DNA from 2 places in the Gudongella sp. DL1XJH-153 genome. Region 2 is predicted to be linked to the other one. Evidence: a T-box and tRNA genes for the amino acid it is inferred to sense, from the RefSeq annotation. Region 2 holds a T-box; the other holds one or more tRNA genes.
What was found. The T-box of region 2 lies ahead of serS (serine--tRNA ligase). A T-box ahead of a tRNA ligase gene usually reads a tRNA of that ligase, here a tRNA-Ser.
Positions count from the first base shown of each region.

Region 1 (3,417 bases), on a different contig from region 2:
AAGGCTGGACATAAGATAATGTAGTTCCATCTCATCAGACTGATCTTTATACTGACCAACCTCACCCCACTCAATAAGAGTTTCAGGATTTTTTGATGTCTTTGAAATCATAAGATTTCTGTAATGATGTATCATGTCCTTTAGAAATTGTGAAATATCCTTTCCTTCCTGGATCATGTGATCCACCATTCGAAGAGCTTTTTCTGTGCTCTCTGATTTTATGGAATCCACCAACTCAAAGACCAGGTCAACATTTGCTATACCCAGTATATTTATTGCATCGTCATATGATACTGAATCACCCTCAAATGCTATGCATTGATCCAGAAGACTTAATGCATCTCTCATCGCTCCGTCAGAATTCTTTGCTATAAGTTGAAGCACTTTATCCTCAACTTCTATCCCCAGCTTGTCTGTTATATTTTTCATTCCATATATCATGTCGTCAGATGACAGCCGCTTGAAATCAAAACGTTGACATCTTGATAGTATGGTCTGAGGAAGACGCTCCGGTTCTGTTGTGGCAAGAAGGAACAATAGATGCTTTGGAGGCTCTTCAAGTGTCTTTAGAAGAGCATTGAATGCTTCATTTGTAAGCATATGAACCTCGTCTATTATGTAGACCTTGAATCTAGCCTTTGAAGGAGGATAAATCACCTTTTCCTTCAACTCTCTTATATCCTCTATTTTCCTATTGCTAGCAGCATCCATCTCAATGACATCCATCAGGCTCTCATCGAGAATTCCCTTGCAAATCGCACATTCATTGCATGGGTTCCCATCTTGTGGATTGAGACAGTTTACTGCTCTGGAAAAAACCTTTGCAGCAGAAGTCTTACCGGTTCCCCTTGTGCCTGAGAACAGATATGCATGACCAATATTATCTTTTTTTATCTGGTTCTTTAATATCTTGGTTATATGAGTTTGACCTAAAATTTCATCGAATGTCCTAGGTCTGTATTGTCTGTATAATGCCTGATACATGGAATCACCCTATCTGTATAATATCTATTATTATAACATGATTTCATTGTAGTTTTTTGCTATAATGCAAAAAACATTCAAAAGCGTTTCAACGAAGCGAAAATTTTTGTCGTTTTTTATGAATTGATTCAGTTTATGATACTTTTACATAATTTGATTTCGATATGTTTTCGCTGAATTATACCAGCATTCTCGACCTTTAAATTAACAAAACAAAAGGGCCCGGAGGGACCCTCATTAAATGGCTTCCTTAACAAGATTTTCAGCTTCTCCTTCTTCTGGAAATCTTCCTAGCTCAGCTTTGGAAAATAGCAACTTATCATTCACCTTAATCTCAAACACTCCACCTTGTGACGGAATGATTACGAGCTCAGAAACCTTGTTCTTGTTTTGGTTAAGAATATTCTCTGCCAGAGCAACTGCTCTATCTAAATATCCTCAGGAAGTGCAATATTCAATTGATAGTTTTTTCTTCATAGTATTCACTCTCCTTGTATTCTCTTCTTCTAATTCTACCCTGAAGTGTTGAATCTAAACCTCCTGTTGGTTGACATTGACTCGAAAATGGTCTATAATATACTTCTGTGGATAACAAGGAGAGATGGCTGAGTCTGGTCGAAGGCGCACGACTGGAAATCGTGTAGGCGTTTACTCGTCTCGAGGGTTCGAATCCCTCTCTCTCCGCCATTGGAACATTTTGCCGTGCTAGATGGGGAGGTAGCGGTGCCCTGTTACCTGCAACCCGCTATAGCAGGGTTGAATTCCCAGCTTAGGCATCTTTGCTGTGAGGTCTGCCTCGGAAAAGTGGCGTCGACGGTTGGGTCCCACGCAACGGAAACTCATGAACCTCGTCAGGTCCGGAAGGAAGCAGCGATAAGTGAAATTTTTCGTGTGCCGTGGGTCAGCCTGGCCCGAGTTAACTGTTCGGGTAACGCTCGGAGCAAGATTGACAAAGCTGGGTGCACGGCTACATAACAAAAACAACTCTGGAGATTCCAGAGTTGTTTTTTTGTGCAAAATAATCTATATGTTTAACATAATCTTATCCTTTTCTTGATTCTGTGTTCACATTAATGGCTTATACTTTAGATATAAAACAAGGAGGGATGAAAAAAATGAGTTTGAATTTATGTATCGATATTGATGGAACAATTACAGAAGCATATTACTGGCTCAATGCAGCCAACAGATACTTTGATGCCAGCGTCAAGCCATATCAAGTAAAGGAATATGATATCCACCATGTATTGAATGTGTCGAGAGAAGCCTATCAGGAGTTTTACAGACTTCACTGGAAGGAGCTCCATGGCGAAGCAAGACCCAGGAAGTATGCAGATCTTGTACTGTGGAAACTTTTTATGCAACATGATATATCCTATGTCACAGCAAGGGAAACAGTCACTAGAGACATTACAGTCCAGTGGCTCAGAAATCATGGTTTCCCAGAAATGGATCTTCATATGCTAGGTTCCCATTACAAGGTAGATAAGGCAAAAGAGCTGGATTGCGATGTATTTGTTGAGGACAGATACGAAAACGCAGTTGAACTGGCACTGTCAGGTTTCCAAGTGCTGCTTATGGACTGCAGCTACAACAGAAAGCCTCTTATACCAGGAATTACAAGAGTTACCAGCTGGCTTGATGTGCACGAAGAGATTGAAACAATCAATTTGAGAAAACAAAAATTAGCCCCCTACATTGCATGATTTTATATAGATCAAACAACACAATAAGCAAGAAAGGTGTATTCACATGTTGGATACACCTTTCTTGCTTATTGTTTTACTCCATAGTGAAATATCAAAAAGTTCCGGCTTACTTCTGCAAGCTGGAGATTCTAATCAAGTCATCCTATCAGCAATTCTCCGTTTTCTGAATCGATGAGGATACTATCTCCATCCTTTAAGGTCCCCTTGATAATCTGTCTTGAAATTCTAGTCTCTATTTCCTTTTGAAGGAACCTTTTAACAGGCCTTGCTCCGTATTGGATAGAGTAAGATCTTGCAAGTATATTCTCTTTTGCTGCTTCCGTTACACTAATGTTGATATTTCTATCCTTAAGTCTCTTTTCGATTTCAGAAATCTGAAGATCAATGATCTTGAATATCTCTTTTCTTTGAAGAGGCTTAAAGAGGACTACCTCGTCAATACGGTTTAAAAACTCAGGTCTAAAGGTCATTCTCATCTGGCTCATAACTCTGTCCCTTGTAGAGTCTTCAATGGTTCCATCCTCACCCAACCCTTCAAGCAAATACTCTGATCCAATATTAGATGTCATGATAATAACAGTGTTTTTAAAATCAACCGTTCTACCCTGATTGTCAGTAAGCCTTCCATCATCAAGTACTTGAAGCAAAATATTGAATACATCCGGGTGAGCCTTTTCTATCTCATCAAAGAGAATCACTGAGTATGGTTTTCTTCTTACAGCCT
Region 1 is NZ_JBMEMN010000048.1:1,845-5,261, forward strand. Features, by position in the region: gene dnaX (DNA polymerase III subunit gamma/tau) at 1-984, opposite strand, end outside; partial or broken gene ACOEN1_RS12630 (SelT/SelW/SelH family protein) at 1,222-1,410, opposite strand; tRNA gene ACOEN1_RS12635 (tRNA-Ser) at 1,580-1,671, shown strand; RNA gene ffs (signal recognition particle sRNA large type) at 1,685-1,951, shown strand; gene ACOEN1_RS12645 (5' nucleotidase, NT5C type) at 2,100-2,690, shown strand; gene clpB (ATP-dependent chaperone ClpB) at 2,831-3,417, opposite strand, start outside.
Region 1: it encodes a tRNA-Ser, which carries the amino acid that the T-box ahead of serS (serine--tRNA ligase) is inferred to sense. The anticodon was not compared.

Region 2 (3,417 bases):
GGGGCGGGGATGGGAACCAGCGGACTTGTAGGTCAGTTTGCCATGGTAGAGACAATGGGCGCTAGCGCCTATGTATTTTTAATCATACTTATGATGCACTTTGTATTCCCTGGACTTATTTCCTTTTCTGTCTCAGAGTGGATGAGAAAGAAGGGTTACATAAAACGAGGGGATATGTCACTTTAATTTGGGAGGAATTATATGGAGAAACCAATAGGAGTACTGGATTCAGGTGTAGGAGGACTTACTGTGGTAAAGTCAATTCAAAAGATTTTGCCCCATGAGGACATCATATACTTTGGAGACAGTAAAAATGTACCATACGGAAATCGCGACGAAGAAGAGATTTATCGTTTAACAATGGCAATGCTCAAATATTTTGAGAAGAGAGATGTCAAAATGGTAGCTATTGCATGTAATACTATTTCAACAATGGCAGATAGATTCAGGGATAAATTTGATTTTCCCATCGTGGATATAATCTCACCTACTGTCGATCACATTGAAAATATGGGAATCAATAAGATGGTAATATTGGGAACGGATTTCACCATTAGGACAAAAGCCTATGAGAGGCTTCTGCGAGAGAGAAGAAAGGACTATGAAATATCCTCCGAAAAGAGTCCTAGACTGGCTGAGCTGGTTGATAAGGGGGACTATAGGTCAAGGGAGATATACGATACGATCAGTGGTCATCTTCAAAGCATATCCCAGATGGGAAACTTCTATAATATTGTGCTGGCATGCACACATTATCCAATTGTAGAAGATGTATTCCTGGAACTTGACCCGACACTCAACTACATAAATCCAGGTTTTCAGCAGGCAAAAGCCATGAGGATGGTCCTCCATGCGCAGGGGACCTTAAAAAAAGAAGGAAAGGGAACTCTTCAGATCCTTACATCAGGATTTCCAGAAATCTACAAAGCGGTTGTGGAAAAGCTTGAAATGTTAGAAGCTGAGGATATTAAGACCATTGAAATACCACCTTATAAAGAATAGTCTATTGACAATGAACTCAGATATGCTATAATTGATTTTAATTAAATAAGGCAGTGAAGGGAAATAGTAGGCAAGAAAGTCTTTAAGAGAGCCGGTGGTAGGTGCGAACCGGAAGACGGAATTACTGAATCCAACCCTGAGCCAGTATTATTCGAGTGAGCCGTGATACGGCTAACTAGGGTGGCAACGCGGGTATACTCTCGTCCCTATACTATATAGGGATGGGAGTTTTTTAATTATTAGGAGAAGGAGGAGGAATATTATGTTGGATATCAAGAGAATTAGAATGGATACCGAAGAAGTCAAGGTAGCTCTTGCAAAGAGACATGGTGATTACCCGATTGACAAGGTGATTGAACTTGATGAAAAGAGAAGGGAAGTACTTGTTCAGGTTGAAGAGATGAAAGCAGAGCAGAACAAGGTTTCAAAGAAAATCCCAAAATTAAAGAAGGAAGGCAAGGATGTAACCGAGATTTTTGCCCAGATGAAAGAACTTTCAGATAAGGTAAAGGAGCTTGACGTACAGGTCAAGGACGTAGATGATCAGTTAAAGAGTATGCTTCTTCAGATTCCAAACACACCACACCATAGTGTTGTTGAAGGTGAATCCGATGAGGACAATATTGAGATGAGGAAAGATGGAACCCCAAGAGAATTCGATTTTGAGCCAAAAGCTCACTGGGATATTGGAACTAAGCTTGATGTCCTGGATTTTGAAAGGGCATCAAAAATATCAGGTGCCAGATTCAGCATATTCAAAGGAGCAGGCGCAAGACTTGAAAGGGCATTAATCAGCTTTATGCTTGACCTTCACACAGGAGAGCACGGTTATACTGAAATGTCTACGCCATTTATGGTAAACAGGGACAGTATGATGGGAACAGGACAGCTTCCAAAGTTTGAAGAGGACATGTTCTATGTTCCTGGCAAGGATTTCTTCCTTGTACCAACTGCTGAAGTTCCCCTTACAAATCTGCTAAGGGACGAAATACTGACTGAGGAACAGCTTCCGGTTTATTTCACGGCTTACACTCCTTGCTTCAGACAGGAAGCGGGATCAGCTGGAAGAGATACAAGAGGACTTATCAGAAATCATCAATTTGACAAGGTTGAGATGGTAAAGTTTGCTCATCCCGATAGATCATATGATGAGCTTGAGACTCTTACAGGCAACGCAGAGGAAGTTCTGAAGAGACTGGGGATTCCTTACAGAGTTGTGATGCTAAGCACTGGAGATCTTGGATTCTCATCAGCAAAGACCTACGATGTGGAAGTTTGGATGCCAAGCTATGACAGATATGTTGAGATATCAAGCTGCAGTAATTTTGAGGACTATCAGTCAAGAAGAGCGAATTTAAGATTCAGAAGAGAAGACAACGGCAAGGTTGAATATCTTCATACATTAAATGGATCCGGCTTGGCGGTAGGAAGAACTTTTGCGGCTATACTCGAGAACTTTCAGCAGGAAGACGGTTCTGTAACAGTTCCTGAAGTGCTAAGAAAATACATGGGAGGCATTGAAAGGCTTCAAAAATAGAACAATAAGTCCGAAGATGAAATCTTCGGACTATTCTCTCTAAAGAACTCGTAGATGGCAGAAACACCAAGTTTAAGAATAATTTAACAAAATTTTAGTGGATTATCACGCCAGTTTACGTTATAATGTATTTACAAGTTGTCCAAATAGTTAGAATCGGACAACTAAGAAAGGTAGAAAATTAAAAAGGGGGATGAATATGAACAAAAAGACATTATCATTGTGGTTGGTATTTATACTGACACTATCACTAATGGTTGGTTGCTCACCAGCTGCAGAAGAGCCAGCAGAAGAGCCAGCAGGGGAAGAACCAGTAGCAGAAGAGCCAGCAGAAGAGCCAGCAGAAGACATATTTATATCAGTAGCAACTGGAGGAACAGGCGGTACTTACTATCCACTTGGTGGAGCTATTTCAAAAATCTTCAACGATAATATTGCTGGAGTAAATGCAAATGCACAATCAACTGGAGCATCAGCTGAGAACGTTAACCTTGTAGCTCAAGGCGAAGCAGAACTTGCTTTTGTACAGAACGATGTTACTTACTATGCATTTACAGGGACAGAGACTTTTGATGGTCAAGACCCAATAACAAACATTAGAGGAATGGCTATGCTATATCCTGAAGTTATTCAGGTAATTGCAACAGCTGACTCAGGAATCACAAGCATTGAAGACCTTGCTGGAATGAAGGTTGCAGTAGGAGCACCTGGATCAGGTACTGAAGTTAATGCAAGACAGATTCTTGAAGAGTACGGAATGACATATGATGACCTTGGTAAAGCTGACTACCTTTCATTTAACGAGGCTGCAGACCAGCTTAAGAACAAGCAGGTAGACGCTGCATTCGTAACTGGTGCACTTCCAACTTCAGCAGTAA
Region 2 is NZ_JBMEMN010000014.1:41,614-45,030, forward strand. Features, by position in the region: gene ACOEN1_RS07145 (PTS transporter subunit IIC) at 1-186, shown strand, start outside; gene murI (glutamate racemase) at 202-1,002, shown strand; T-box leader at 1,047-1,213, shown strand; gene serS (serine--tRNA ligase) at 1,265-2,539, shown strand; gene ACOEN1_RS07160 (TAXI family TRAP transporter solute-binding subunit) at 2,739-3,417, shown strand, end outside.